Regions from separate parts of the Neobacillus niacini genome, predicted to be linked through region 3. Evidence: a T-box and tRNA genes for the amino acid it is inferred to sense, from the RefSeq annotation. Region 3 holds a T-box; the other regions hold tRNA genes.
What was found. A T-box is a leader RNA that pairs with one kind of tRNA and senses whether it is charged. The one in region 3 lies ahead of trpS (tryptophan--tRNA ligase), so its partner is inferred to be a tRNA-Trp.

Region 1 (10,506 bases), 2.2 Mb from region 3:
TTGGCAGGTAGGAAGAGTTTGAATGAGAAAGGTCATTGAAAAAAAGTTACCATGATTAGGACTCAAACAAATATGGTATCTAATTTTCTATATAAAGGAAAATTAGATACCTGTGCCGGGCAGTATCCTGCTTGTTCACCTTCAATTTGGGCTAGGGAATTAATTAGGCAGATAAACAAAAGGAATATGCAGGTAAGAAGGAATTCATGCAGGTAAGTGAACAGAATTCGCAGTAAGGAACATGTTTTGACAGGTAAGAAGATTTGAATGAAAAAGGCGATTAGAAACTCAACTTGATACTGAAGAAAAAATTCACCAAATATCCGTCGTGTTACGTTTCGAACTTTTTACGATAGTGGGCCAAAGCCAATAATGGAAAGATATAACGATAGCTATGATAGTGTATATAAAAAGCACCGGCCATTCCTTGTCCTTTGGGGTAAGCAGTAGTCCAATCCTCTATCTGCAAATTCTCCAATAAGTATGAGATACCTTTGCGGATCGCCGGAGTTGGTTTGTCGGAAACGCTGATTAAGGCATCCAATGCCCACGCTGTATGGATTAAAGTACTAGCCCCGAGCGACACATAAGTTCTTTTATTATCGCTATAACAAGATTCGCCCCAACCCCCATCACGGTTTTGAATTCTATAAAGCCAATCTACGGCTTTTTGAATACTCTCATCACTTCCAGGTATCCCAACAGCAGATAAACCAGTTACCGCACCCCATGTACCATAAATATAACAAATCCCCCATCTCCCATACCAAGAACCATCACCTTCTTGATGATTCAACAGCCATTTTACCCCCTTTTTAATACTAGAATGATCTTTTGATAAATTCGTATAGTTACCAAAGAATTCAAGGGTACGTCCTGTAATATCTGCACATGATGGATCTGTGAGAATGAACTCTGCCTTCTCAATCGGCAGGAATTCGAACAGCTTGGTATCTGTATTTTTTTCAAAAGCTGCCCAGCCGCCGTCGTCATTCTGCATGGTTAACAGCCAGTTAATTCCTCGACTCCAGGCATCATGATGACCAGACCCCATCCTGGAAATCGACCTTAATGAGGCAGTCGTATCATCCACATCAGGATTGATGGTATTAATATCAGAGAAACCCCAGCCCCCTGGTAAACTAGCAGGATTATGGATTACCCAATCCCCGAATTTCGTATGCTGCCTTTTCAGTAAGTATTGATTGGCAGCACCAACCATAGGATCTGCAGGTGAAATCCCAGCCTCTTGTAGTACATAACCAATCAACGAGGTATTCCAAACATCTGCTGTTGTATATTGCATATGTGAGTGGCCGTCAATCACGCATTTCATTGATTTAAGCCCTTCAATGGCTTTCAGAATAACAGGGTCGCTTTTCTTATATCCTAACGAGAGCAGGGCAAAAATCATTAAAAAAGTGGAACTGTAGTAGCTGTAAAACGTGCCATCATCTTCAATATGATCGAGCATATATTTCTTCGCACGCTGTATGGCCAATTTATGAAGTTGTTGGGGTAGTCCGATTAGATTCTTAACCCCATCTCCGATAAAAGAAAAGAGAGAACGCATTTCCTCTGAACGAATCCACGATCCAGAATCAAGCCTGCCGCCCAGTAAATCCGAGAGGTCAGGACTCTTATCTGTCTTTATCGATAGTTTCTTATCAGCAAGAACCATCAATGGGGTAAAGTTTGCCCTGCCGTATACCGAAAAAGAATAGAAATTAATTGGAAATGAGAGTGGTAATAAAATAATTTCAACCTGCAGATGGGAGAAGGAAGGCCATTCTAATTGCCCTGTTAAGGCTAGCATCACTTTTGTGAACATACTAACCTTTTCAATCCCGCCCTTAGATAAAATAAATTTTTTCGCATTCTGAAGGCGTTTATCCTTTTTGTCATAATAGCCGGAGTATAAAAGGGCGTAATAAGATTCCACCGTAGCTGTAAGATTCCCTTCCCGTTCATCATAAAAGAGTTTCCATGAGCCATTTGTATCTTGTCTGCTCACGATCCTCTCAGCTAGTTCCTTTATTAATTCCTCATCATTTATTTCTAATGTCCGTAATAAAATGATCATATAGGCATCTGTCGATAATCCTGTTTCAAATGGATAATCCCAGGAGCCATCGGGAGACTGATCACTTCTAAGTGTTTTAATCAGCCAGTCAATGCCTTTACTAGTATCGGTCATCGTCACATTCAGTCCTCTCCCAATTGAATATTCTCATCTATACATATTCAGGTAGTAGAAAGAGAATTCTCAAGGGGGTTATCGTTATTTTATTTATCAGAAGCCGGGAAAAATCGCCAATCGATATCATTAAGGATGAACTAAAGGCAAAAATGAAACAGCCTGCCGACCATGACAATCATAAATTAACGAGTGAGGAGCAAAGTCTGCTAGAAAGGATAAGAAAAGATACAAGTGCTTTGAACCAGAATAATGTCACAAGGACTATGGCCTATTTTGACTTTTATCAAAAACATCCAGAAATCCATTGGGCATTCTTAGGACATATGGTCTCTAGAAATGGCGGCTGGAACATGACCGATTTAAAAGGTGAATTTCTCACACGCCTACTTACAAATAATGAAAGGAATGCCTATTTTATTTTTTTAGAACGAGGGAATTGGCTGATTTTTCAAGACGCGTATCCACAATTATTACTCTACAGCGAAAGCTTAAAAAGAAATAAACCGCTTTTTTACCTTTTACCCTATTTAAACATATCTACCTTCATGGAGACTGTTTGGAATTACTATTGGAGGAAATCGGACTCATACATTCTAACAATGGGTCTCGTTATCAATGAACAAAATTATATAGAAAAAAGGGTTATTCAGAATCCCATCTTTCAAAAAGATGTACTAAACACCTTAGAGTTTAAACTGCAGGACTACCTTTCTTTTAATCATATTTTGTTTCCCTATCGTAAAAAGAATCTAGCTGGTCAAACGGTTCACCAGTTTCAATCGTTACATGAGCGTATTTTAATAGGCAAAAGACTTTATGCTGTGCTTTTTCAAAAAAAGGAATTATTAAATCAATTTGTACTATGGGCAAAAACATACCGCCATACTGGGTCTAGAAAAGATTACTGGCCGCATATCTTTAATAATGTCAACGAAGGAATTCCTGGGATTCCCTATCAGCTTCGTTTAAATGCATGCAAGCTGCGGTGGGGAGCTAAAAAAATTTATAGTCCAGATTTAACGTACGTCTGGAAAAACGTTCAACACCAAGAAGCGGAAAAGGGAGATTGGTTTCATGATTGGCAAGCAGCCGACTATCTCTCGGAACTCAATGAACCACATATCAATGGGGAGATTGAATATGAATACTGTAAAACGCTCGAAAGGCTTGAACTTGCCGCCTTGGCAAAAAAAGTCATTACCATTTTTGATTAAAGAATATGCTCCTGTATTAGTTTTGTCCATCTTGCTGGGTACTAGCTTGGATATCTACTTCGTTGGGAAGAATTTGTACATGTTCCCGATTCGGCCGTTTCCTGAAGTTTTTTCATTTAATTTTGTTTTTACATTTATTGGGCTGCCGATTCTTGTCTTAGTATTTATTATGAAAATGAAACAGGTTAATAAATGGGGGAAAGTGGGAATTGTTTTATTCCTTAGCTTATTAATGCCGATAAGTGAAAGGTTTTCAGAACTATTTGGTCTCTTTGAGCACTCTAGTGAGTGGAGGCATATATATAGTTTCTATGGTTACTTTGTGTTTTTTTTATTTATTTTTTTATTTTATCAATTAACAAATAAAGAACAGTAAAAAAGCCAAGACGGGAGTCTTGGCTTTCTGTAATGCCGCTACCAACGACACTACGTACCCCTTCCGTCCGTACAGTGGTTAAGTGTCCCGCAACAAGCGAATGTTCGGAAGGGGTACTGTTATAATACCACAAATTTATAAAATTAAACCATGAAACTTTCTTTTCTGCGTTGGAAAGTGTATGATGAAAATGAATTTTTTTACATAAAGGAGATGTTCATTGTGGCAAAAAAAGGACACATACAAATGCAAAACGGTGAAAAAATTGAGTTTGAATTATATCCAAACGAGGCACCTGGTACAGTTGCAAACTTTGAAAAGTTAGCAACTAGCGGTTTTTACAATGGGTTAACGTTTCACCGTGTAATTCCTGGATTCGTGAGCCAAGGAGGTTGCCCTGAAGGCCGTGGAACAGGTGGCCCTGGTTATACCATTAAATGTGAAACACAAGGCAATCCACACACACATGTTCCAGGTGCTCTTTCAATGGCACACGCTGGTAAAGATACAGGCGGCAGCCAATTCTTTATCGTTCATGAGTCTCAGCCGCACCTAAATGGGGTGCATACTGTTTTCGGTAAAGTGACTTCTGGTCTTGAAGCTGCGAAAGCCATGAGAAATGGCGACATCATGGAAAAAGTGGAAGTATACGACGAATAGAATGCAAGCTAGAAGGACCTTTTGATAAGGTCCTTTTTTGTTGGAATGATTCCATTACCACAGGGCAAATTAACGTAAAACATTCACATGGAGGTTCTTATGAAAAGATTTGCGCTGTGCCTCATTCCATTTCTTTTGCTTTCTATGCAAAATCCGGCATTAGCTGAAAAAAATAGAGAAAATCAGCTTAAGGCAGCCATTATTATTGACGATTTCGGCGGCGGAACAGGTGGTGTGAAAGATTTTCTTGAAGGGGATATCCCGATCACTGCCGCTGTTATGCCTTTTACTGAGAACTCTAAGAAACACGCGGAGTGGGCACATAAAAATGGAATAGAGGTAATCGTCCATTTACCGATGGAGCCGAAGAAAGGGAAACGCTCTTGGTTGGGACCTAAACCGATTACAGTAGATCTTTCGCCAAAAGAGGTGAAAAAGAGGGTTAAGGAAGCGTTAAAATCCGTTCCTTTTGCAGTAGGTATGAATAATCATATGGGCTCTAGAGCAGTAGAGGATGAGGAGATCGTTAGAGCGATTGTCGAAGTAGCGAAGGAAAAGAAGTTATATATTATCGATAGTGGAACAAGCCCTAAATCCCAATTCCCTAAAGTAGCAGAGGAAATGAATGTTCCGCTTTTAAAAAGAGATGTTTTCCTGGATGATATATCATCTTCAAGCCACGTCAGAAAACAGATGAACAGGTTGGCTAAAATAACGGAATACACTGGTAAGGGAATTGCGATAGGTCATGTTGGGGTAACGGGTAAAGTATGTTCTGTAGGTGTTTTTCAATCCATGGAGGAATTTGAAAAGAGAAATATTAAAATTGTACCAGCCTCGCAATTATTTTCAACAAAACTAACTGAACAATATTTTGTTCCATAAGAAATGGCTTGGATTTTTTCCAAGCCATTTTTCGTAGAGCCTTACATTTGAATTTTTTAATAATTTTATTGTAAATATTTTGAATGATTTGAAATATATCGTTGTTTTCTTGCCCGTCATTTTTACTCAAATGCTCATTTCCATTTTATCTGATCCATCTAACTGAGGAAAATAACTTTTATAAATTTAATATTGCTTTCGAACCGAAAAAATGAATACCTCAATTCACAATGCTTTTCATCACTCTCTAAAGCTGTTACAATTTCTCCTGAAAAGTATTGAACTTGGGAAGGGATTTAATCATGAAATTAGTATCTTGGAATGTAAATGGGCTTAGGGCTTGTGTAAATAAAGGATTTTTAGATTATTTTAAAGAAGTAAACGCAGATATTTTTTGTGTGCAGGAAACAAAATTACAGGAAGGTCAAATCAATCTTGAACTTGAAGGATACCATCAATACTGGAACTACGCGGTGAAAAAGGGGTATTCAGGCACAGCAGTTTTCACAAAGCTTGAACCAATATCTGTTCGATATGGTTTAGGGGATGAGGCTTCGCAAGATGAGGGACGAATTCTAACGTTAGAATTTGAAAAGTTTTATCTAGTGAATGTTTACACGCCAAATTCTCAAAGGGATTTGGCGAGACTGGGATACAGATTAGAATGGGAAGATCGAATTATCTCCCATCTGATAGACCTAGACCGGGTGAAGCCAGTTGTTCTTTGTGGGGATTTAAATGTGGCGCATCGCGAAATTGACTTGAAAAATCCAAAATCTAACTTAGGTAACTCGGGTTTTACAGTGGAGGAAAGAGGGAAAATGACTACACTGCTGGAGTCTGGGTTCATTGATAGCTACCGCTACTTTTATCCAGAAAAAGAAGGAGCCTATACATGGTGGTCATACATGGCTAAGGTTCGTGAGCGGAATATTGGCTGGCGAATTGATTATTTTATTGTTTCAGAAAACCTTCGTGAATCATTACTAACTGCAGATATTCATTGTGAAGTTATGGGAAGTGATCATTGTCCGGTTGTACTTGAATTTGAAATGTAACTCTGTATAAGTTTTTCTTATTGGAATTCATAAAAACCTCATAATTTCATTTATTAGCTTGATAGAATAAATTAGAAGTAAGAGGTGATACAGATGGATATTAAAAAAGACGTTCAACAGCAATTTGGAAACAATGCTGCTTCGTACGTTTCAAGTTCGATTCATAAGGATGGAAAAGACTTATTGATGATGGTAAAAATGGCAGATGTCAATGGACAGGAAGTACTGCTTGATATTGCGACAGGTGGTGGGCATACAGCAAATGCATTCGCGCCATTCGTAAAAAAAGTGACAGCAGTTGATCTGACAGCAGAAATGTTGGCAGCAGCTAAGAATTTTATTTATAAAAACGGTCATCGCAATGTGGAATTTATTCAAGGGGATGCGGAACAGCTCCCTCTTACAGATGAATCGTTTGATATCGTTACCTGCAGAATTGCACCACATCATTTTCCTAATGTTGATTTATTCATAAAGGAAGTATATCGAGTATTAAAACCAGGCGGACAATTTTTATTGGATGATAATGTTACACCTGAGTCTAAGGAATACGACGCATTTTACAATACAATCGAGAAAATACGGGATTATAGTCATTTTCGTGCCTGGAAAAAGTCAGAATGGATTCAAAAACTTGAGGAAAGTGGTTTGGAAGTTTTTGAATGGCACAGGTTTGAGAAGACGTTTCGATTTGAATCGTGGTGTGCAAATATGAAGCTTTCAGAACTTGAAAAAAATAATTTAACCAAGTTTATTCTTGAATCTTCTAGCAAGATTAAAGATAAATTTAGAATAATCATTCAGGATGAAAAAATTATATCATTTATTGGGGAAGCAATTATATTAAAAGCGTTAAAGCGTGAGTAAAAAACCCAGTGTATCAAAGAGAACAGTCCCTTTGATACACTGGGTTTTTTAGAATTCAAAAGGACTGTGGAGGTCATTTAGGGCAGTTCCAATTACATCAAATTCAGGGGATTTCTCATTAATGGTTATGTTTTCTTCTGGTTCCACCTGCTTTACGGTCATTTTATCGATGTCTTTCTTCTGGTTGTAACTCAAGGTCACATCATCTCCTTTTTCATGAATGAAATTATATTGTATTTTTACCCAATAAAAACGTTCTAAACCATTTTTCTTCTTCACAAAACAACTTCTTTAAAGAGTAGGTTGAGAATGATAATATTGTGGAATAATGTCTGTATTACTTTTCGCTTAAAAAAAATTAAAATTTAGTGTTGATTTTTGTCGTGAATCGTTGTAAGATTATCAATGTCGCTGATATGACGTAGCAAAGTTAGCAACTTAGTTTTCTAGTTAGTTCTTAGAAGGCAATATTACATGCGGGTGTGGCGGAATTGGCAGACGCACCAGACTTAGGATCTGGCGCCGCAAGGCGTGGGGGTTCGACTCCCTTCACCCGCACCAAAATTTTTTGCAAAGCAAAATAATCTTCCTTATATGCGGAAGTAGTTCAGTGGTAGAACACCACCTTGCCAAGGTGGGGGTCGCGGGTTCGAATCCCGTCTTCCGCTCCAATATTGCCGGGGTGGCGGAACTGGCAGACGCACAGGACTTAAAATCCTGCGGTAGGTGACTACCGTACCGGTTCGATTCCGGTCCTCGGCACCAAATTATTTTTCGTAGAAAAATAATAAAATTTTTTTCGTGATAGCGATTAAATATGCGCCCGTAGCTCAATTGGATAGAGTGTCTGACTACGGATCAGAAGGTTATGGGTTCGACTCCTTTCGGGCGCGCCATATTTTATCGGGAAGTAGCTCAGCTTGGTAGAGCACTTGGTTTGGGACCAAGGGGTCGCAGGTTCGAATCCTGTCTTCCCGACCATCATTTGATTAATGGGGCCTTAGCTCAGCTGGGAGAGCGCCTGCTTTGCACGCAGGAGGTCAGCGGTTCGATCCCGCTAGGCTCCACCATAAACAACTTTACATGATATATTTGGCGGTGTAGCTCAGCTGGCTAGAGCGTACGGTTCATACCCGTAAGGTCGGGGGTTCGATCCCCTCCGCCGCTACCAAGGTTTTTTTACGAAGTAAAATAACCAAATATTTTTAAAAGTTATGCGATTGTTTTTACAGCGGAGGAATACCCAAGTCCGGCTGAAGGGATCGGTCTTGAAAACCGACAGGCGGGTTAAACCGCGCGGGGGTTCGAATCCCTCTTCCTCCGCCATCATATTACGATTTCCTTTATGTGGAGGGGTAGCGAAGTGGCTAAACGCGGCGGACTGTAAATCCGCTCCCTCCGGGTTCGGCGGTTCGAATCCGTCCCCCTCCACCAAGTTATTTTCGTTAGAAAATAACCAAAGTTTTTTGCGAGTAAAATAAGTTTCATTTAGGGGTATAGTTTAAAGGTAGAACGAAGGTCTCCAAAACCTTTGGTGTGGGTTCAATTCCTACTACCCCTGCCAATGAATTTGCCGGTGTGGCGGAATTGGCAGACGCGCACGACTCAAAATCGTGTTCCTCTGGAGTGTCGGTTCGACCCCGACCACCGGTATCTAAAAAACATTAAAACCCAAAAAACACTCACAAAGGTTGTAATTTTACTTTTGTGAGTGTTTTTTGTTGTAAACGTAAAAGAGTGAGAGTAGGAATTTTAGCAGCCAAGGAAAATACTTCTTGAAAACTGGATGTATAAAGAGGATCTGTGAGTTATATTAAGAATATGTATTAATTTTTCCTTCTACAGAGGGCTATCAAGACGAGAGCCGAAAATACACTGGTATATGCAATTTGCTTGGTTTATCCCCTTTTGATATAGTTTCATTATTCCTCTAAAAAACCTGTAAACTGATCCATACTAAATACCTCTGATGTATTCAAACTAACTATTACCCATACCAAAATAGAAGGATAATGGTATTAACAAGATTTAGCAAGTTGTATTTAGAGTAAGATGCATGAACGCAATTTTAAGGGTTATGTTTCATATTACTTCATAAAAATACGTTCATTAAATGTTTTTGCATTTTAATATGTTCACAAACGAAGTAAAACCCTCTGCGAATTTATCAAAGATGGGAGTTAAAAATAATGAAAAATGCTTCAACTGTTTTTTATGTTTCAATAGTATTATTGGTAGGTATAGTTTTCATGGGTATCATAATGCCAACATCGTTAGAAAAGGTCACGAGTAGCACTCAAGGGATAATAACCGATTCATTTGGGTGGTATTACCTTTTGCTTGTTTCATTGTTTGTGTTTGTGTGCTTCTATTTATTAGTAAGTCCAATTGGCCGGATTAAGCTCGGGAAACAGGAGGATAAGCCTGAGTTTTCACGTCCAACTTGGCTTGCGATGCTTTTTAGTGCGGGTATTGGGATTGGGTTAATGTTCTATGGAACATATGAACCTATTAGCCATTACATGCTTAGTTCTCCTACTGGTCAAGAGGGAACGGATCAAGGTATTAAAGATGCGATGAGATTTACTTACTTTCATTATGGCATCCATGCGTGGGCAATCTATGGATCGATTGCGATGGTTCTAGCTTATTTTACTTTTAGAAAAGGGGAGCTGAGCTTAATTAGTCGAACTTTACGACCTCTAATCGGGAAACATGCGGATGGAGCTGTCGGGAAAGCGATTGATGTCATTGCGGTCATTTCTACGGTTATGGGTGTGGCTACTTCATTGGGATTTGGGGCTATGCAAATTAATGGGGGCTTGACCTACCTATTCGATGTTCCTAGTACGCTGACAACGCAAACTGTCATAATTCTCGTTGTGACTGTTTTATTTATGATTTCGGCTTTAACGGGTCTAAGTAAAGGGATTAAAATTCTAAGTAATGTGAATATGGGGCTCTCGGCTGTCCTCTTATTGATTGTATTTATCCTTGGACCAACACTTTTTACCCTTAACATGTTTACAGATACAATAGGGACTTATATGCAAAATTTCATTAACATGAGTTTTCGTATTGCTCCCTTAAACGAAGAGGGACGTAATTGGATTAATGGGTGGACAATTTTTTATTGGGCTTGGTGGATTGCATGGGCTCCTTTTGTAGGGGTGTTTATTGCAAGAGTCTCAAAGGGCCGGACGATTCGTGAGTTTGTTGTAGGTGTCTTACTCGTTCCGACACTAA
Region 2 (10,506 bases), 260 kb from region 3:
CAAAAGAAAGCAATTTGAATATCATTTTATTAGGGCATACCTCCTCAGATAAAACTTGTTGGGTCGGTAATCGACCCTTTTTTTTATGGATTGATTGTAACCCCTTTATTTCATAATTTATTGGCTGTCTTTTAAATGTTATGATGGGAGTAAACAAATAGGATACATATCACAAAACACGGATGGGGGAAAAATATGAAGATTTATACAAAAACGGGTGACAAAGGGACTACATCATTAATATATGGTCAGAGGGTCGCGAAAAATGATTTACGTGTTGAGGCATATGGGACCTGTGATGAAACGAATTCAATGATAGGACTAGCGATAAGTTTTTTAAGAGATGAATCTTTTCAAAAGAAAGAATTAATAGAGAATATGTATCATAAAATACAAACAAATCTATTTCATGTTGGAGCGGAGCTGGCAACCCCTAAGGGGAAGGAAGTAAAGTGGTCTCTCAATGCCAGTGATATTGAAGAAATGGAAAAGCAAATTGACGAATTAAATGAATCCCTTCCAGAACTCACTAATTTTATCCTTCCTGGAGGACATTCCGCTGGTGCAGCATTCCATGTTGCTCGTACAACAGCCAGAAGAGCGGAGAGATGTGCAGTTTCGTTGGGGGAAGATGTTAATTCTCTTGTATTGGCTTACTTAAACCGACTATCAGACCTATTATTTGTTACGGCTCGTTTTGTTAATCATACTCTAGGGATAAAAGAGCAGACCCTGCACCAAGAAAAATAATAACAATTGCCTAATAATGATATAACAATATTGACAAAAGTAATAATTACTTAGTAAACTAATTATAACAATTATAATTTAAGAATATTTTTGGAATAGAGGTGCATGGCGATGAATCAGTTAAAAGAAGCATTGGAAACATTAAAAGAAACTGGAGTACGTATAACTCCACAACGTCATGCGATACTTGAATATTTAATAAACTCGATGTCACATCCTACAGCAGATGATATCTATAAAGCCCTTGAAGGAAAATTCCCTAATATGAGTGTGGCGACAGTTTACAATAATTTACGAGTATTTCGTGAGGTAGGTTTAGTAAAAGAATTGACATATGGTGACGCTTCAGCAAGGTTTGATTTTGTAACATCACATCATTACCATGTGATTTGTGAGAGCTGTGGAAAAATCGTTGATTTCCATTACCCAGGATTAAATGAAGTGGAACAACTTGCTTCACATGTTACCGGATTTAAAGTGAATAATCATCGTATGGAAGTTTACGGGACTTGTCCTGAGTGTACCAGTAAAGAAGTGCATTAATATTGAAAAAGCCGATTAAGCTATCGGCTTTTTATTTTTTGACTTTTTATTATAGGATTCATCAAACTCTTTGCCTTCCAGATTCGGATCAAGGGTCAAAGGTTCACGACAATACATACACATATCCACTTTCCCAAGCATTTTCGTGTGTTTTCCACAGCTTGGACATTTTACTTGAATCGTTTTCGTTGATAACATCCCGATCCAGAAGTAAACGACGGTGCTTGCAATAATAAATAATAGTCCAAAAAGCATAAAGATGGTCATAATAAGTGGAGAGTTGCGAAAGTATATTCCACCGTACATAACAATAAAGCCAATAAATATTAAGGATAGTGCAAAGCTGCGTATTTTATTTATTTTACTTGAATATTTAGCCATATTTCTCCCTCCTAGACAAACTATAACATATTTACTTCTCCTGAAAAAATGTTATGTTAAAGAATGTCGAAATTTGTCTTCTATATTAGAAGGAAATTCTTTATTACTGTCGAACATATAGTTATCGAGAAAAATGGAGGAATGATGAATGAAAGACATTCTTCGGCCCATTTATCAGGAACGGGCTAGTCAATCCAATACACTTGGGGTATTGATGATAGAAAAGAGACATAAATCAAGTTATTCTACGGACACCTTTGATGTAATTCTTTTAATCATTGTAAAAGAGGGAGAACAGCCGTTATTAATAAAGCATTATACTTATAATGACAGCAAAGCAGCGATGCATATTATTACGGAGAGTCAATTAAAAGATTGGCTTCTATTAGGTACGAATCGAAAAATATTTGAATGGCTTCATACCGCGAAAATTATATTTGACCGTAATGAATATATAGAAAATCTGAAAACAGAGCTGCGCGAATTTCCTTTCAATGGACGTAAAATTAAAATGGGATTAGAGTTTGCGAAGTTAATTAGAAGGTATGTCGATGGAAAGGGCCTCTTTGAAAATAAACAATACCTTGACGCCTATAATTATGTTGTTCATTCACTCCACCACTTAGCACGACTAGCAGTAATTGAAAATGGACTACACCCGGAATTAACGGTTTGGCAGCAGGTTAAGCAAATTGAACCTGAAATAGTAAAATTATATGAAGAGCTTGTAAACAGTGAAGAGCCCATTGAAAAGAGACTGGAATTATTATTTTTAGCTAGCGAGTTTCTAATTCATTCTCGTACGAAAGTGGGATGTGCTCATCTTCTAGAAGTTCTAAGTACCAAAGAATACTGGTCCTTCAATGAGATTCAGAATGAGAAAGAATTGATCCCTTATTCTGTTGATCTGGCCGTACTTATTGAGTATTTAATTGATAAAGGACTAGTTGATGTTGTTAATCTAGAAACAAAAGGACATGGTATTTTTCATCGATGTTACCAGGTTAGTAAAAAATTATTGTAAAAAACAATAAAACCTATTGACCTTTTTGGAGTTACTTGATATATTAATAACCGTCGCTGCGAACGAATGAATTAATGTTATTGCAGGTGACGGTTTTCTTTTTAAAAAATAATATTGACACTGTAAAATGACTTGTGTTATATTATAAAGGTCGCTTACGAGCGAAAGTAATAAATTGCTCTTTGAAAACTAAACAAACAAGAACGTCAACAAACAATTTTTTAGCTTTTTATAAAAGCTAAGCCAACGTAACAAAATGAGCTATATCAACTTTCTTGGAGAGTTTGATCCTGGCTCAGGACGAACGCTGGCGGCGTGCCTAATACATGCAAGTCGAGCGAATCTTGAGGTGCTTGCACCTCTTGGTTAGCGGCGGACGGGTGAGTAACACGTGGGCAACCTGCCTGTAAGACTGGGATAACTTCGGGAAACCGGAGCTAATACCGGATAATCCTTTTCCTCTCATGAGGGAAAGTTGAAAGTCGGTTTACGCTGACACTTACAGATGGGCCCGCGGCGCATTAGCTAGTTGGTGAGGTAACGGCTCACCAAGGCGACGATGCGTAGCCGACCTGAGAGGGTGATCGGCCACACTGGGACTGAGACACGGCCCAGACTCCTACGGGAGGCAGCAGTAGGGAATCTTCCGCAATGGACGAAAGTCTGACGGAGCAACGCCGCGTGAGCGATGAAGGCCTTCGGGTCGTAAAGCTCTGTTGTTAGGGAAGAACAAGTACCGGAGTAACTGCCGGTACCTTGACGGTACCTAACCAGAAAGCCACGGCTAACTACGTGCCAGCAGCCGCGGTAATACGTAGGTGGCAAGCGTTGTCCGGAATTATTGGGCGTAAAGCGCGCGCAGGCGGTCCTTTAAGTCTGATGTGAAAGCCCACGGCTCAACCGTGGAGGGTCATTGGAAACTGGGGGACTTGAGTACAGAAGAGGAAAGCGGAATTCCACGTGTAGCGGTGAAATGCGTAGAGATGTGGAGGAACACCAGTGGCGAAGGCGGCTTTCTGGTCTGTAACTGACGCTGAGGCGCGAAAGCGTGGGGAGCAAACAGGATTAGATACCCTGGTAGTCCACGCCGTAAACGATGAGTGCTAAGTGTTAGAGGGTTTCCGCCCTTTAGTGCTGCAGCTAACGCATTAAGCACTCCGCCTGGGGAGTACGGCCGCAAGGCTGAAACTCAAAGGAATTGACGGGGGCCCGCACAAGCGGTGGAGCATGTGGTTTAATTCGAAGCAACGCGAAGAACCTTACCAGGTCTTGACATCCTCTGACACTCCTAGAGATAGGACTTTCCCCTTCGGGGGACAGAGTGACAGGTGGTGCATGGTTGTCGTCAGCTCGTGTCGTGAGATGTTGGGTTAAGTCCCGCAACGAGCGCAACCCTTGATCTTAGTTGCCAGCATTCAGTTGGGCACTCTAAGGTGACTGCCGGTGACAAACCGGAGGAAGGTGGGGATGACGTCAAATCATCATGCCCCTTATGACCTGGGCTACACACGTGCTACAATGGATGGTACAAAGGGCTGCAAGACCGCGAGGTTTAGCCAATCCCATAAAACCATTCTCAGTTCGGATTGCAGGCTGCAACTCGCCTGCATGAAGCCGGAATCGCTAGTAATCGCGGATCAGCATGCCGCGGTGAATACGTTCCCGGGCCTTGTACACACCGCCCGTCACACCACGAGAGTTTGTAACACCCGAAGTCGGTGGGGTAACCGCAAGGAGCCAGCCGCCTAAGGTGGGACAGATGATTGGGGTGAAGTCGTAACAAGGTAGCCGTATCGGAAGGTGCGGCTGGATCACCTCCTTTCTAAGGATAATGCAGTCCTTGTGGACTGATAAAACGTTGATGGTTACTTGTTTGTTTAGTTTTGAGAGTGCAATTTCTCTCATTATAATTGCTCCTGCGCCGCAGTAGCTCGAGGAAGTAATCCCTCAGCTCGTCGCAAGGCAGCATGATGTAAAACTCTGATGTTTAATCACGAAGTGATTGAAACCAGAAGCCTTGTTCCTTGAAAACTAGATAATCGTAAGAAGAAGTCAAAGTAAAACCGAGAATCGCCATTTTAGTTTTTCTCTCTTATTTATTAAGAGTATAACCATTTAGGTTAAGTTAGAAAGGGCGCACGGTGGATGCCTTGGCACTAGGAGCCGATGAAGGACGGGACTAACACCGATATGCTTCGGGGAGCTGTAAGTAAGCTTTGATCCGGAGATTTCCGAATGGGGGAACCCACTGCTCGTAATGGAGCAGTATCTTTACCTGAATACATAGGGTATTGAAGGCAGACCCGGGGAACTGAAACATCTAAGTACCCGGAGGAAGAGAAAGCAAACGCGATTCCCTGAGTAGCGGCGAGCGAAACGGGACATAGCCCAAACCAAGAGGCTTGCCTCTTGGGGTTGTAGGACACTCAACATGGAGTTACAAAGGAACGGGGTAGATGAAGCGATCTGGAAAGATTCGTCATAGAAGGTAAAAACCCTGTAGTTGAAACTTCGTTCCCTCCTGAGTGGATCCTGAGTACGGCCGGACACGTGAAATCCGGTCGGAAGCTGGGAGGACCATCTCCCAAGGCTAAATACTCCCTAGTGACCGATAGTGAACCAGTACCGTGAGGGAAAGGTGAAAAGCACCCCGGAAGGGGAGTGAAAGAGATCCTGAAACCGTGTGCCTACAAGTAGTTAGAGCCCGTTAATGGGTGATAGCGTGCCTTTTGTAGAATGAACCGGCGAGTTACGATCCCATGCAAGGTTAAGTTGAAGAGACGGAGCCGCAGCGAAAGCGAGTCTGAATAGGGCGTTTGAGTATGTGGTCGTAGACCCGAAACCAGGTGATCTACCCATGTCCAGGGTGAAGTCCAGGTAACACTGGATGGAGGCCCGAACCCACGCACGTTGAAAAGTGCGGGGATGAGGTGTGGGTAGCGGAGAAATTCCAATCGAACTTGGAGATAGCTGGTTCTCTCCGAAATAGCTTTAGGGCTAGCCTCACGTTGTAAGAGTCTTGGAGGTAGAGCACTGTTTGGACTAGGGGCCCTCATCGGGTTACCGAATTCAGACAAACTCCGAATGCCAAAGACTTATCCGTGGGAGTCAGACTGCGAGTGATAAGATCCGTAGTCAAAAGGGAAACAGCCCAGACCACCAGCTAAGGTCCCAAAGTTTACGTTAAGTGGAAAAGGATGTGGAGTTGCTTAGACAACCAGGATGTTGGCTTAGAAGCAGCCACCATTTAAAGAGTGCGTAATAGCTCACTGGTCGAGTGACTCTGCGCCGAAAATGTACCGGGGCTAAACGTAACACCGAAGCTGTGGATTGACACCATATGGTGTCAGTGGTAGGAGAGCGTTCTAAGGGCGTTGAAGCTAGACCGTAAGGACTGGTGGAGCGCTTAGAAGTGAGAATGCCGGTATGAGTAGCGAAAGATGGGTGAGAATCCCATCCACCGTATGCCTAAGGTTTCCTGAGGAAGGCTCGTCCTCTCAGGGTTAGTCGGGACCTAAGCCGAGGCCGAAAGGCGTAGGCGATGGACAACAGGTTGATATTCCTGTACCACCTCTTTATCGTTTGAGTGATGGGGGGACGCAGGAGGATAGGGTAAGCGCACTGTTGGATATGTGCGTGTAAGCAGTTAGGCTGGTAAGTAGGAAAATCCGCTTACCATTAAGGCTGAGCTGTGATGCCGAGGGAAATATAGTACCGAAGTTCCTGATTCCACACTGCCAAGAAAAGCCTCTAGCGAGATAAAAGGTGCCCGTACCGCAAACCGACACAGGTAGGCGAGGAGAGAATCCTAAGGTGAGCGAGAGAACTCTCGTTAAGGAACTCGGCAAAATGACCCCGTAACTTCGGGAGAAGGGGTGCTTTTTGAGGTGAATAGCCTCGAAGAGCCGCAGTGAATAGGCCCAGGCGACTGTTTAGCAAAAACACAGGTCTCTGCGAAGCCGCAAGGCGAAGTATAGGGGCTGACGCCTGCCCGGTGCTGGAAGGTTAAGAGGAGGGGTTAGCGCAAGCGAAGCTCTGAATCGAAGCCCCAGTAAACGGCGGCCGTAACTATAACGGTCCTAAGGTAGCGAAATTCCTTGTCGGGTAAGTTCCGACCCGCACGAAAGGCGTAACGATCTGGGCACTGTCTCAACGAGAGACTCGGTGAAATTATAGTACCTGTGAAGATGCAGGTTACCCGCGACAGGACGGAAAGACCCCGTGGAGCTTTACTGTAGCCTGATATTGAATTTTGGTACAGCTTGTACAGGATAGGTAGGAGCCTGAAAAACCGGAGCGCCAGCTTCGGTGGAGGCGTCGGTGGGATACTACCCTGGCTGTATTGAAATTCTAACCCGCACCCCTTATCGGGGTGGGAGACAGTGTCAGGTGGGCAGTTTGACTGGGGCGGTCGCCTCCTAAAGAGTAACGGAGGCGCCCAAAGGTTCCCTCAGAATGGTTGGAAATCATTCGCAGAGTGTAAAGGCACAAGGGAGCTTGACTGCGAGACCTACAAGTCGGGCAGGGACGAAAGTCGGGCTTAGTGATCCGGTGGTTCCGCATGGAAGGGCCATCGCTCAACGGATAAAAGCTACCCCGGGGATAACAGGCTTATCTCCCCCAAGAGTCCACATCGACGGGGAGGTTTGGCACCTCGATGTCGGCTCATCGCATCCTGGGGCTGTAGTCGGTCCCAAGGGTTGGGCTGTTCGCCCATTAAAGCGGTACGCGAGCTGGGTTCAGAACGTCGTGAGACAGTTCGGTCCCTATCCGTCGTGGGCGCAGGAAATTTGAGAGGAGCTGTCCTTAGTACGAGAGGACCGGGATGGACGCACCGCTGGTGTACCAGTTGTCTTGCCAAAGGCATCGCTGGGTAGCTATGTGCGGACGGGATAAGTGCTGAAAGCATCTAAGCATGAAGCCCCCCTCAAGATGAGATTTCCCATAGCGTCAAGCTAGTAAGAACCCTGAAAGATGATCAGGTTGATAGGTCAGAGGTGGAAGCGTGGTAACATGTGGAGCTGACTGATACTAATCGTTCGAGGACTTAACCAATTTTTAATGCGAACTCGTTTTACAAACTTCTTCTGAAATTATCTAGTTTTGAGGGAATGAATTTTTTTCAAAAACCTCTTGAAAAATCTCAAAAAGACAGTATAATAAAGATTGTCTTTGAGAAAAACAGTCTGGTAATAATGGCGAGAAGGTCACACCCGTTCCCATACCGAACACGGAAGTTAAGCTTCTCAGCGCCGATGGTAGTTGGGACTTTGTCCCTGTGAGAGTAGGACGTTGCCAGGCTGCAATTCTATAATTATTCCGCAGTAGCTCAGTGGTAGAGCTATCGGCTGTTAACCGATCGGTCGTAGGTTCGAGTCCTACCTGCGGAGCCATTCTTTTATGGAGAGCTGTCCGAGTGGCCGAAGGAGCACGATTGGAAATCGTGTAGGCGGGTAACCCTGTCTCAAGGGTTCAAATCCCTTGCTCTCCGCCATAAAAACACTATCTATATTGTATGGCCCCTTGGTCAAGTGGTTAAGACACCTCCCTTTCACGGAGGTAACACGGGTTCGAATCCCGTAGGGGTCACCATTATTAATTTAACAAAGTTTTATAGCATGGAGGATTAGCTCAGCTGGGAGAGCATCTGCCTTACAAGCAGAGGGTCGGCGGTTCGATCCCGTCATCCTCCACCATATATGTTTTGGATTCAATTTTATTGTCGCGGGGTGGAGCAGTCCGGTAGCTCGTCGGGCTCATAACCCGAAGGTCGCAGGTTCAAATCCTGTCCCCGCAATTTGGTCTGGTAGTTCAGTTGGTTAGAATGCCTGCCTGTCACGCAGGAGGTCGCGGGTTCGAGTCCCGTCCAGACCGCCATTTTCTTTTTGAAAAGGCAATAATAATGTGGCTCAGTAGCTCAGTCGGTAGAGCAAAGGACTGAAAATCCTTGTGTCGGCGGTTCGATTCCGTCCTGAGCCACCATTTTTATTCTATTGATTATATGCTTGCCGGTTTAGCTCAATTGGTAGAGCAACTGACTTGTAATCAGTAGGTTGGGGGTTCAAGTCCTCTAGCCGGCACCATTAGTTTGAAACTTCATATTATGTGGAGGGGTAGCGAAGTGGCTAAACGCGGCGGACTGTAAATCCGCTCCCTCCGGGTTCGGCGGTTCGAATCCGTCCCCCTCCACCAAGTTATTTTCTAAAGAAAATAACCAATGTTTTTTCACGATAGTGAAAATAACTTTCCATCTATAGGGGTATAGTTTAAAGGTAGAACGAAGGTCTCCAAAACCTTTGGTGTGGGTTCAATTCCTACTACCCCTGCCAATTTATTTGATTATGGCGATTGTGGCGAAGTGGTTAACGCACCTGATTGTGGTTCAGGCATTCGTGGGTTCGATTCCCATCAGTCGCCCCATGAAATTTTATTTTTAATAAAACATTGATTTACATTGGGCTATAGCCAAGCGGTAAGGCATCGCACTTTGACTGCGACATGCGTTGGTTCAAATCCAGCTAGCCCAGCCAATTTGCGGAAGTAGTTCAGTGGTAGAACACCACCTTGCCAAGGTGGGGGTCGCGGGTTCGAATCCCGTCTTCCGCTCCATAATATGGCGGCATAGCCAAGTGGTAAGGCAGAGGTCTGCAAAACCTTTACCACCGGTTCGAATCCGGTTGCCGCCTTTCAAATTTTACTTAGATTTAATAGCGCATTTTATTGCGCCGGGGTGGCGGAACTGGCAGACGCACAGGACTTAAAATCCTGCGGTAGGTGACTACCGTACCGGTTCGATTCCGGTCCTCGGCATTACCTTTACAAAAATTTTATTATGCCGGTGTGGCGGAATTGGCAGACGCGCACGACTCAAAATCGTGTTCCTCTGGAGTGTCGGTTCGACCCCGACCACCGGTATCTAAAAAGCACTCACAAATGTTGTTCAATCAACGTTTGTGAGTGCTTTTTCTTGTTATTAAAGGCTCTGGTCTTAAAGTTTTTCTGATATGAGATAATGCTTTACGCTATTTGGATATTTCGAGCATTTCGTTCCCGTTGGATCAATCACATTTATCTTTGTAGTTACCTAGTAAATGTGAAAGATTTATCCGTAGATGTCTCTGCAAGTTGGGTTTCCTTATATTACGCTGGAATCACGATCGGTTAAAGTTCTGCTAGATTCCATATATTTTATATATTTTTAGTTTACTAGTTATGGTATAGTACCAAGGAGAAAATATTGTATTTAGAGGAGCAGTCATGAGAAAAGAATGGATTTGCCGCTGGTCTTTTTTTATTTTTGGATTAATCGTATTTGGGTTGGGCATTGCCTTAACAGTTGAAGGAAAGTTAATAGGAATCGGTCCTTGGGATGTTTTTCACTATGGATTGTTTTTGCGAATTGGTCTATCGATTGGCACATGGTCTATCATTATGGGCTTTCTATTATTAACAGTTTCCTCCGTTGCAACGAAAAAACTGCCTAAGATTGGTGCCTTTTTAAATATGCTGTTGATTGGTTTATTTACGGATTTCTTTATCTGGCTATTACCAAGTATCAATAGTGTAATAGGTGCTGTCATATTCTTTTGCATAGGTGCAGTTCTCATGGGGGGTGGAACAGGAATCTACATGTCGGCTGATTTGGGCTCTGGACCGCGTGATGGAATTATGCTTTTGATTATCGGTAAGACAGGCTGGAGTATCCAACGGGTTCGCAGCGGAATGGAAGTAATAGTACTAATGCTTGGTTGGGCATTGGGAGGACCAGTAGGAATTGGAACAATAATCATTGCCTTCCTATTAGGACC
Region 3 (10,506 bases):
AGTGAAGAGCAAATGATTCGCATTGATATGTCTGAATATATGGAGAAACACGCTGTTTCTAGGTTAATTGGAGCCCCTCCTGGATATGTGGGCTATGAAGAAGGCGGGCAGCTAACAGAAGCTGTCAGAAGAAGACCCTATTCTGTTATCCTGATGGATGAAATTGAAAAAGCACATCCTGAGGTATTTAATATTCTCCTACAGGCACTTGATGATGGCAGAATTACGGACTCCCAAGGAAGAATAGTCGATTTTAAAAATACAGTCATTATCATGACCTCCAATATCGGTTCACAATTCTTATTGGAACGACATGAAAATGAAATTGAAATTTCGGAGGCAACCAAAGACAAGGTCCTAGGACAACTTAAAAGTCATTTCCGACCAGAATTTTTAAATAGAATAGATGAAACAATCCTATTTAAGCCTTTATCTTTAACCGAATTAAAGGATATTGTCGTAAAAATGATGAAGGAACTTCAAAGCAGGCTGAAGGAACAGGATATTGAAGTAACAATAACTGACAATGCGAAAGAGTTTATTGCAATAAATGGTTTTGACCCTATATATGGTGCAAGACCACTAAAGCGGTTTATTCAACGAAATATCGAGACAAAACTTGCCAGGGCCATTATTGCAGGTAATGTTCACGAACACTCCATTGTCAGCGTTACAACTGAAAACGGGGAATTAACCATCACTATTTTGTAAGAAAATAAAAAAGGTCATCCAGTTTAATGGATGACCTTTTGTCACAGTATTTAGTGTTTTTCAACAGGATCATTAGGAATGACTGCCGTTGCAATAACAATCAAAATGAAAACTCCAACAGAAACAATTGCACCTGACTGGAAGTTGAATACTCCGCCTTCAGTCATTGAACTAACTACATATGAAAGCATTTGCACTAAAACAAACACCCAAAAAAAAGTCCAAAAGTATCGCACTATCTTTCACCTCTACCCTATTATCATCTCTCATAATATTACCATATGCTATTGAAATAATAAAAGCAAAAATTCAAAACACTGGGCCGTCTACAATCGGATATGTAAAAAAAACACCAGGTTTAACAATAAAAACACCATTGTATAACTGTCCAATAGGCTATATTCCCTTTCATCTCATGTGAAATCACATACAATACTTTGAGGAAATATGTAAAAGGAGATTTAGCGATGGAGAACCGGAATTTTCAGATGGATACCGAGTGGAATATCATCCATTACCCTGAAAAGCCCACAGGTTTTGGAATTTTAATAATTGGAGATGAAAGGCATTTTGTTGATGAAAGCAAATGCTTTTGGACTCAGAATGAAGGTAGACTGGCCATAATCAATCAATTGAAAGAATCAGGATATACTATTTTTTCCTCAAATTTGTATGGGCGAAACTGGGGAAGTGACCATGCTGTAGAGCTAGCTCAAAGGCTTTATCAGCAAGTAATTAGAAGTGAAATTCTTAATAATAAAGTTCATCTAATAGCTGAGGGCATGGGGGCTCTTGTGGCTGTAAGATTAATGGAGAAAATGCAGGGGCAATTGAGGTCAGTCGTTTTATTAAATCCCATTCTTTCTTTAAAAAAACATATCGAACTTGAAAAAGAACACAAGTTTTTCTATAAAAAGCTTATGAGAGAATTAACAGCTGCCTATAAAACGGATCAAGACACACTTGAGCAAGAACTTCAAGATATGGAAGATGAAGTTCAATTGAATATGGGCATTCCAATCAAGATAATCCATGTTATGTCCAGTGGTAAATCCTATAACCAATCAAAACAGCTGCAAAAATTACTGGCTAATACGGATATTAGTCCAACATATATTGTTCCTGAAAAAAAACAACAGCTTGGAAATATGATGAAAAAGTTTTTCAATCAGTTTGAAAAGGTGCTATAAATAGCTTCCTCCCCTAGAGAGATATAATTCTTCATGTAGCCGCATAGGATTCACTAATGAAGCTTGGGGGAGGAAGGAATAGTAATGGACAAGGTCGTTATTATTGGAGTATTTGACTTTGTGAATTTTCATGTATGCAAATCATTACTTGATAAAGGGATTGTAGTAAGGGGAGTACAACTTGATACGAAAGAAAAGGAGAATATGGCAAGCGAAAAAAGACTAGAAATTGGAAGAAACGCTAACTTTGCTGAAGTTTCATTAGGGGACATAGCAAATCAATCTTCCGCGAATGAAACAATAGTACTCTCTGTATATGACCTATATATGCGATATAAGGAAGATTACTTATTAACCGATCATTTGATAAGCAATATAATTAATAAAAACAATTGGGAAAATATCGTCATTCTGGTTCCAAGTCAAATCTTAAAAAATGTGATTGATTCAAAAGCTGAAATCGTCATCGAGGATTTTTTAAAAAGGACTATATTACCGAATAAGCATAGCTATTTACTTTATTTGCCAACAGTATTTGGGCCATGGCAGCCAGAAACCTTTATATTCCAATCCTCTATTTTAACGGAATTAAATAGAGCTATGCCGTTTAAAGGACTGCGTGAGGAAACAAGTGACGCCCTATTTGTTGATGATGTGGTGAAAGCGATTATAGAGATAATGGAAATCAATCAGCCTGGAAAATACCTTCTCCAAAGTGGAAAGGACAATCAATGGGACTCATGTGCAGCCTTACTTCAATTAAGCGAACAAGATTTAAACAAGCGAATACTAGAAATAAAGGATAAAGATATTATAAGAAAAATTGTACCTAGCACCGTTCCATTATCAGTTGCGTTGACTAAACAAATTGAACATACTCACCGCTTAAATGCTGATCATTAAGAAAAGCTGCCGTAACATAGGCAGCTTATTTTTTCTTCAAAAATCCTTGTACAAAAGGATAAACCTTTTGAAATAATGGTTTTAAATTTTGGGAGGAATCCCTTAATTTACTTATGTTTTCTATTATTGATTCTATATCAAGTGAAGATGGATTGAACTGAGGACTACCATGATTGCCCCGAACACTCTCTTTTTGTTTACCAAACATCATTCTTGAAAAGCGATCATCCCGATTGCTTTCATTTCCCATCTTACTGCCTCCTCCTAATAGTGTGATTCTCCTTTAGATTATGAAGTTTATGAACAAATGGTATGGACATAAGCGGGGATGGTACATTTAAATGTTGCTTATTTATACTTTTATTTGATAAAATTAGTACCAAGTCATAATAATTACTAATAATAGATTAATCATATAAGGGGATGATTCCTTGAACGCTGGAATTGTTGGAATTGGAAGGTTTTTGCCAGAGAAGGTTGTTACAAATGCGGATTTAGAAAAAATTATGGATACATCAGATGAATGGATTCGAACACGAACAGGCATTGAAGAACGTCGTATCGCAGATGATAACACTAATACATCTGATATGGGATTTGCTGCTGCACAAAAAGCAATCCAAGATGCAGGTATCACAGCAGAGGATATCGATTTAATCTTGGTTGCAACCGTAACGCCAGATCAACCATTTCCTTCGGTTGCGTGCATGCTTCAAGAACGATTAGGTGCGAAAAAAGCTGCCGCAATGGACGTTAGTGCAGCATGTGCAGGTTTTATGTACGGTATTATTACCGGAAAGCAGTTTGTTGAATCAGGAGCTTATAAGCATGTTCTAGTAGTGGGGGTTGAAAAACTTTCAAAGATCACCGACTGGAATGACCGAAACACTGCCGTCTTATTCGGAGATGGTGCTGGCGCAGTTATCGTTGGAGAGGTTTCTGAGGGTAGAGGAATTCTTTCGTTTGAATTGGGTGCAGATGGCACGGGTGCAAAGCATTTATACCAAGATGAGTATATTATCATGAATGGACGGGAAGTATTTAAGTTTGCTGTTCGCCAGATGGGTGAAAGCTGTATTAACGTTCTTGAAAAAGCGGGGCTTACAAAAGAGGATGTAGATTTCCTTATCCCTCACCAAGCTAATATTCGTATTATGGAGGCTTCGAGACAAAGGCTTGAACTTCCAGTGGAAAAAATGTCAAAGACTGTGCATAAATACGGGAATACTTCGGCAGCATCTATTCCCATCTCTATTGTTGAGGAATTAGAGGCTGGAAGAATTAAAGACGATGACCTAATTGTAATGGTCGGTTTTGGCGGCGGTTTAACATGGGGTGCCATTGCGATTAGATGGGGTAAATAAGAGAAATAGTTAACTAATATATTGAAGTGTATTAAAGGAGATGTATTATATGGATAAGCGCAGGGTTGTGGTTACTGGTCTAGGAGCGGTTACCCCGCTTGGTAACGATGTTGAAACGACATGGAAAGGGATTATTGAAGGAAAGTCTGGAATTGGCCCTTTAACACGTGTGAATGCAGAAGAGTATCCTGCAAAAGTTGCGGCACAGATTAATGACTTTAATCCAGAAACCTTTATGGATAGAAAAGAAGCAAGAAAAATGGACCGTTTTACCCAGTATGCGGTTGCAGCAGCGCTGATGGCTGTTGAGGATGCAAAGCTAACCATTACTGACGAAAATGCCGATCGTATCGGGGTGTGGATTGGTTCCGGTATTGGTGGAATGGAAACATTTGAAGAACAATATGAAATCTTTCAGAAAAGAGGGTACCGCAGGGTAAGTCCATTCTTTGTACCGATGTTGATTCCTGATATGGCGACTGGTCAAGTTTCGATCAGACTTGGTGCAAAAGGATTTAATTCTTGTACGGTAACAGCATGTGCAACAGGAACGAACTCAATTGGTGACGCCTTTAAAGTCATTCAGCGTGGAGACGCGGATGCCATGGTTACAGGTGGAGCGGAAGCACCAATTACGAAAATGTCAGTAGCTGGTTTCTGTGCGAATACAGCTCTTTCTACGAATCCAGATCCTAAAAATGCCAGCAGGCCATTTGATAAAAACCGCGATGGATTTGTTATCGGTGAGGGAGCGGGTATCGTTGTACTTGAAGAATTAGAACACGCATTAGCACGCGGTGCAAAAATATATGCTGAGATCGTTGGCTACGGTGCAACAGGTGATGCCTATCATATAACAGCACCAGCCCCTGGTGGTGAAGGCGGCGCGCGCGCGATGAAAATGGCTATTAACGATGCCGGATTAAATATTGAAGAAATCGATTATATCAATGCACATGGAACTAGTACGGAGTATAACGATAAATTTGAGACACTCGCAGTTAAAGAAGTTTTTGGAGTCCATGCATACAATTTGGCAATGAGTTCAACTAAATCAATGACAGGTCATCTTCTAGGAGCAGCTGGTGGTGTTGAAGCAATTTTTACTGTCCTTGCGATGAAAGACAGTATTCTTCCTCCAACGATCAATTATGAAACTGCAGATCCAGAATGTGATTTAGATTATGTCCCAAATAAGGCACGTCAAAAGGAAATAAAAGCAGCAATGAGTAATTCTCTAGGCTTTGGAGGCCATAATGCAACAATAGTCTTCAAAAAATATGAAAAATAAGCAGCCTGACCAGGAAAACACCTGGTCGGCTTTTTTCTTTTATAGGACGACCAACGCGAACCACTTTGCATATCATTCATACTATGTAAAAAATGATAAGGTTTGGAGTGAGGAAATGGGCATCATTCGAACTGATAAGTGGCTGGAGGATGAGTTTGATCGTCCATTAAAAATATGCGAAAAGCTGCTCCCTGTTTTTAAGGGGCAAAGTGCTTCAAAGGTCTACAATCAATTGATAGATTTTGGGATGTACCGAGCCTCCCGGAGGACTGAGGAAATATTCAACGCTATGAAGGATAATATGGTTTGGCAAGAAGTGGAGGGGATTTTTCAGGAATATAAAAAGAAATGGGGCGGACCAGATATACCTATCTACATTTTTCCCATTGGACAAAGTAGAAGCTTCTTTTTTAGACAAGAAGATAAGGTGAAGGGTGGGGTCTCCTACCCGGACAAAATGTTTTTATTTCTTTCCGACAGCTTACCTTCAAAAGAGTTAGAAGCGCTATTTGTCCATGAATACCATCACATTTGCAGGTTAAATAAACAAACTAAAAGATTAGAAGATTATACATTGCTTGATTCAATCATTATTGAAGGACTTGCAGAATACTCTGTTTTAATTCATTGCGGGAGAAATTATTTAGCCGATTGGTGTAAGAGGTACTCAGAAGCTGAATTAGATAATCTTTGGGAAAAATTTTTACAAGGAAACTTAGACATAAAAAAGAGTGAAAAAAAACATGATGATTTATTGTATGGTTCAGGAAAAATACCAAGATTACTTGGATACGCAGTTGGTTTTAAAATTGTTGAAGATTATTATCGTAATAATGAATATTCTGCAAAACTATCCTTTACTCAACCTGCAAAGAAATATTTAATAACTGAAAACTATACAAAAAATGGCCGAAAAAAATAGGCTTTTTTTTTTATCCTCATCAAAGAGTATTTGGTTCTTAAGGAATAAATTAACTTCTGTCTGACCATACTGATTGACAAACAGTTTCTTGAAGTGAGGGGTTGTACAATGTTGTATCTTCATGATGTTTGGGTAAATTGGTTTGAAGGTGAAGAAAACGGGTATAATGTGTGCCACTTTCATGAATGGCGCAAAGATGATGGTGTAGAGCTGTTAGACCAAGCTCCTTTGTTAAAAGTAGAACCGATTCTCTTTCACTATATTGAGAACGATCTCTCAGAATTACCTCAACAGCTTCTAGATGATATTTTTCAAAAGGCATATTTAAGGAAAAACCATGAAAGGGTTCAACTTGAGTACTGCTTCGTGGTTACAGATGGGGTTGGAATTTTAGCAGTTGATACGATTGGGTATTCAATACCAATTAGAAAGAGCAGACTCATACCAAGACAGGAACAGCTTGTCTATGAAATGATTGCCAATCATGATGCAAAAAAATATCATTTTCAACAGAATACAGTGGATAAAGATTTTCATATTTTATCACCTGAACCGGAATTAATGACGGGATTAACCCGAAAAGAGCGTCAGCTAAAACAGTTGTTATTTATGGCACTTGATCAATTACATACATCTAAGAACGAAGCAGAAGTCCGTTATTGGTTTACTGAATGGTGTCCAGAGCGATACTCGGCGATTCAGGAATTGAATTTTGAGAAAGCATGGGAGCAGTTGTTTGAGGAAACGAAATACGGTTGGTCTAAAAAGCATGAAACTTTTTGTGAGAATTTAATAAAAGGTCAGCCATTTTTTGAAAAGCTATGGGAAATGGAGCATGGGCCGAAAGTAAATTAAAAAACAGGTCACGATAGTAAACACTTTCGTGACCTGTTTTCTTTATCTTCTTTTTCTGCCTAATCCCATGGCATTTTCCATTTTTTTTACGGTTTTGCTTGCGACTTGGTTTGCTTTCTCAGCGCCTTCGTCCAAAATTCTGTCTAGTTCAGTTGATTCCATTAAGTTCTTATATTTTTCTTGTATTGGTTCAAATACATCTACGACTACTTGTGCTAAATCGCCTTTGAAATCACCATAGCCTTTGCCTTCATACATTGCTTCAAGCTCAGCAATGGTCTTTTTGCCGAGAATGGAATAAATAGACAGTAAGTTAGAAATTCCTGGCTTGTTACTTTTATCAAATTTAACAATTCCTTCTGAATCTGTAACTGCGCTTTTTATCTTTTTAATAATTTGTTTTGGCTCATCTAAAGGTGTGATAAAAGCTTTATTATTTGGATCAGATTTGCTCATTTTCTTTGTTGGTTCCTGTAACGACATAATCCTTGCTCCGACTTCAGGAATTCGAATATCTGGGATGGTTAAAATCTCCCCATATTTTTTATTGAATCTTTCTGCTAAATCACGTGTTAATTCCATGTGCTGCTTCTGATCTTCACCAACCGGAACTAGATGGGTATTGTATAAAAGAATGTCTGCGGCCATTAGTGGCGGGTAGGTTAATAAACTTGCAGAAACAGCCTCCTTACCAGCTGACTTATCCTTAAATTGAGTCATTCTTTCCAATTCACCTATATAAGCAATACATTGCATCATCCAACCTGCTTGGGCATGAGCGGGAACTTCCGATTGGATAAACAAGGTTGCTTTCTTTGGATCAATCCCAACGGCAAGATAAAGTGCCGCCAAGCTGCGAATATTCTTTCGAAGCTCTAAACGATCCTGAGGAACTGTTATCGCGTGCTGGTCAACGATGCAAAAGTAGCAGTTATAGTCATTCTGCAATTCAACAAATTGCATCATTGCCCCAATATAGTTTCCAAGTGTAATGGTTCCACTTGGCTGAATACCTGAAAAAATCGTTTTCATGACCGAAATCCTCCTAATTATTTATATAAATAAAAAAACCATTCATCCCTAAAAACGATAGGGACGAATGGTTCGCGGTACCACCCTAATTACTCAAAAAGAGTCACTCAATCCAGATCTATCTAGAATGGATAGACTAGGAATCCTTTTAACGCAAGGTTAACGTCTTTTCCTACTAATCATTTTAGAAGTTCAGAAAGAAGCTCAAAAGTCCATTCGGTATTTTTCCGTGTTTGTTTTCACCAGCCACAAACTCTCTGAAACGGTTAAAAATACGTACTACTCTTTGTCATCGCTAAAGTAAATAATTTATTTATACCTATTATAAATAAATGTAAATTTGGAATCAAGTAAATGAAGGATTACTTCTTCTTCCCGCCAACACTTTTCCAGCCCGTTTGGAATCTCGCACTTTGGTCAACAAATTCAGAGCGCTTTTTTCCTCCGAAAGCCTTTTCACCAAAACCATTCGTGAGTACCCCCATAAATGCAGTAATTCCAATAATTAAAATCGCAACCATCGATAAATCAGCTATGTAGCCGGCCATGAATATACCTCCATATTTCCATTCTAAGTTATAATCAACTGCTTATAATGTTAAATCTCCTCATGTATATTTTAAAAGAACTTGGATGTTATTAAAAGAGGTAAAGTTATAAAAACATTAAAAGTTATACAAAAATGAATGCGTTTTCACCAAGTGAGGTTTAATTGAGAATATTTCCGGGTATAGAAAGAATGAAACCTTTTCAATATTTAAACGTCTAATATAATGAATAAATTTAAATAGGCTAAAAGTTTGACATTTAATTAAATTTGAAAAAGGGATACCTTTTTTAGAAACAGTGGTGTATAATTAATGATATATATTACTTATTTATAATCATTTTAATTAAAGAAACATAAATATGGATAGATTTACTATAGATTTGAATAGTAATTAAAAGAGGAGTGTGGAGACAAATGGTAACATTATACACTTCACCAAGTTGTACATCATGCCGAAAAGCAAAATCATGGTTAGAAGAACATGAAATTCCATATACCGAAAGAAATATTTTTTCTGAGCCATTATCGATTGAAGAGATTAAAGAAATCCTTCGTATGACTGAGGATGGTACAGACGAGATTATCTCTACAAGATCAAAGACTTTTCAAAAATTAGATGTTAATTTAGATACCATGCCGCTTCAGGATTTATTTGAATTAATTAAAGCTAATCCTGGTTTATTACGCCGTCCAATTATTATTGATGAAAAGCGTCTTCAGGTTGGATATAATGAGGACGAAATTCGACGTTTTTTACCTAGAAGAGTACGTACCTTCCAATTAAGAGAAGCTCAGCGTATGGTAAATTAAAACGAATGAGACTAAGCCTTCAAATCTGAAGGCTTTTTTTGCACCTCTTTTGGTTTGAGATTTCTCTGTCATTTTGTTACAATATAAGGAATATCTAATTAATAGGCAAATGAATGGTTTTTGCAATTAGGAGTAAATTTATTTCCCAATTTAATACTTTTGTCATAAAATAAAAGTACAGGGATTATAATCTTTTTTTACATTACAATAATTAATCCTTTCTACTTGGGTAAATGGGTAATTGCCAAAAAGCATTGTCTGCTGGGGGTATTTTGTCCCTTCAATAAGGAAACGGAAGGGAGAGGTAACGATGGAAATCGAACGAATTAATGAGAATACAGTAAAGTTTTACATTTCTTATGGTGATATAGAAGAACGAGGCTTCGATCGTGAAGAAATTTGGTACAATCGGGAGCGAAGTGAGGAGCTTTTCTGGGAAATGATGGATGAAGTACATCAAGAAGAAGAGTTTGTTGTCGAAGGCCCGCTGTGGATCCAAGTGCAGGCATTAGAGAAAGGGCTAGAAATTCTTGTGACAAAAGCACAGGTGTCAAAGGATGGACAAAAGTTTGAGCTGCCAATCCCAAATGAAAAATTAAAGGATCTGCCTGTTGATGGCAACATAGAAGAGATCCTGGATCACCATTTCAATCCTGGAAATCGAGATGATGATGATGATCTTTTACTCGAAGAAGAGTCGTTAGAGTTTTTAATTGCTTTCAAAGATTTTGAAGATGTCATTATGTTATCAAATCGTGGCGGACTTGATGATTTGGTTACTGTGTTGTACAACTTTGAAAATAAATATTATTTATATACTGAGTTTCCAGAAGATTTATTTGAAGAAGATGAAATTGATGATATTCTAAGTATTCTGC

Region 1: it encodes a tRNA-Trp, which carries the amino acid that the T-box ahead of trpS (tryptophan--tRNA ligase) is inferred to sense. The anticodon was not compared.
Region 2: it encodes a tRNA-Trp, which carries the amino acid that the T-box ahead of trpS (tryptophan--tRNA ligase) is inferred to sense. The anticodon was not compared.

Annotation. Positions count from the first base shown of each region.
Region 1 covers NZ_CP183883.1:3,155,186-3,165,691, forward strand. The annotation lists gene shc (squalene--hopene cyclase) at 332-2,197, opposite strand; gene ACN6MT_RS15555 (DUF2515 domain-containing protein) at 2,350-3,414, shown strand; gene ACN6MT_RS15560 (CBO0543 family protein) at 3,341-3,790, shown strand; gene ACN6MT_RS15565 (peptidylprolyl isomerase) at 4,013-4,450, shown strand; gene ACN6MT_RS15570 (divergent polysaccharide deacetylase family protein) at 4,550-5,335, shown strand; gene ACN6MT_RS15575 (exodeoxyribonuclease III) at 5,638-6,393, shown strand; gene ACN6MT_RS15580 (class I SAM-dependent methyltransferase) at 6,487-7,260, shown strand; gene ACN6MT_RS15585 (hypothetical protein) at 7,309-7,539, opposite strand; tRNA gene ACN6MT_RS15590 (tRNA-Leu) at 7,737-7,821, shown strand; tRNA gene ACN6MT_RS15595 (tRNA-Gly) at 7,857-7,931, shown strand; tRNA gene ACN6MT_RS15600 (tRNA-Leu) at 7,937-8,025, shown strand; tRNA gene ACN6MT_RS15605 (tRNA-Arg) at 8,080-8,156, shown strand; tRNA gene ACN6MT_RS15610 (tRNA-Pro) at 8,165-8,241, shown strand; tRNA gene ACN6MT_RS15615 (tRNA-Ala) at 8,255-8,330, shown strand; tRNA gene ACN6MT_RS15620 (tRNA-Met) at 8,355-8,431, shown strand; tRNA gene ACN6MT_RS15625 (tRNA-Ser) at 8,494-8,586, shown strand; tRNA gene ACN6MT_RS15630 (tRNA-Tyr) at 8,610-8,694, shown strand; tRNA gene ACN6MT_RS15635 (tRNA-Trp) at 8,751-8,824, shown strand; tRNA gene ACN6MT_RS15640 (tRNA-Leu) at 8,833-8,913, shown strand; gene ACN6MT_RS15645 (glycine betaine uptake BCCT transporter) at 9,450-10,506, shown strand, end outside.
Region 2 covers NZ_CP183883.1:5,641,651-5,652,156, reverse strand. The annotation lists gene ACN6MT_RS27750 (cob(I)yrinic acid a,c-diamide adenosyltransferase) at 196-750, shown strand; gene perR (peroxide-responsive transcriptional repressor PerR) at 856-1,293, shown strand; gene ACN6MT_RS27740 (YgzB family protein) at 1,309-1,674, opposite strand; gene ACN6MT_RS27735 (nucleotidyltransferase-like protein) at 1,823-2,698, shown strand; rRNA gene ACN6MT_RS27730 (16S ribosomal RNA) at 2,971-4,520, shown strand; rRNA gene ACN6MT_RS27725 (23S ribosomal RNA) at 4,817-7,753, shown strand; rRNA gene rrf (5S ribosomal RNA) at 7,884-7,999, shown strand; tRNA gene ACN6MT_RS27715 (tRNA-Asn) at 8,017-8,091, shown strand; tRNA gene ACN6MT_RS27710 (tRNA-Ser) at 8,101-8,192, shown strand; tRNA gene ACN6MT_RS27705 (tRNA-Glu) at 8,216-8,290, shown strand; tRNA gene ACN6MT_RS27700 (tRNA-Val) at 8,319-8,394, shown strand; tRNA gene ACN6MT_RS27695 (tRNA-Met) at 8,422-8,495, shown strand; tRNA gene ACN6MT_RS27690 (tRNA-Asp) at 8,499-8,575, shown strand; tRNA gene ACN6MT_RS27685 (tRNA-Phe) at 8,605-8,680, shown strand; tRNA gene ACN6MT_RS27680 (tRNA-Thr) at 8,706-8,781, shown strand; tRNA gene ACN6MT_RS27675 (tRNA-Tyr) at 8,806-8,890, shown strand; tRNA gene ACN6MT_RS27670 (tRNA-Trp) at 8,954-9,027, shown strand; tRNA gene ACN6MT_RS27665 (tRNA-His) at 9,043-9,118, shown strand; tRNA gene ACN6MT_RS27660 (tRNA-Gln) at 9,154-9,228, shown strand; tRNA gene ACN6MT_RS27655 (tRNA-Gly) at 9,233-9,307, shown strand; tRNA gene ACN6MT_RS27650 (tRNA-Cys) at 9,314-9,384, shown strand; tRNA gene ACN6MT_RS27645 (tRNA-Leu) at 9,423-9,508, shown strand; tRNA gene ACN6MT_RS27640 (tRNA-Leu) at 9,533-9,613, shown strand; gene ACN6MT_RS27635 (YczE/YyaS/YitT family protein) at 9,956-10,506, shown strand, end outside.
Region 3 covers NZ_CP183883.1:5,382,859-5,393,364, reverse strand. The annotation lists gene clpB (ATP-dependent chaperone ClpB) at 1-711, shown strand, start outside; gene ACN6MT_RS26465 (DUF2929 family protein) at 762-902, opposite strand; gene ACN6MT_RS26460 (hydrolase) at 1,179-1,901, shown strand; gene ACN6MT_RS26455 (hypothetical protein) at 1,986-2,804, shown strand; gene ACN6MT_RS26450 (hypothetical protein) at 2,830-3,054, opposite strand; gene ACN6MT_RS26445 (beta-ketoacyl-ACP synthase III) at 3,236-4,168, shown strand; gene fabF (beta-ketoacyl-ACP synthase II) at 4,218-5,459, shown strand; gene ACN6MT_RS26435 (DUF2268 domain-containing protein) at 5,575-6,381, shown strand; gene ACN6MT_RS26430 (YjbA family protein) at 6,490-7,236, shown strand; gene trpS (tryptophan--tRNA ligase) at 7,279-8,268, opposite strand; T-box leader at 8,325-8,570, opposite strand; gene ACN6MT_RS26420 (hypothetical protein) at 8,631-8,816, opposite strand; gene spxA (transcriptional regulator SpxA) at 9,233-9,628, shown strand; gene mecA (adaptor protein MecA) at 9,939-10,506, shown strand, end outside.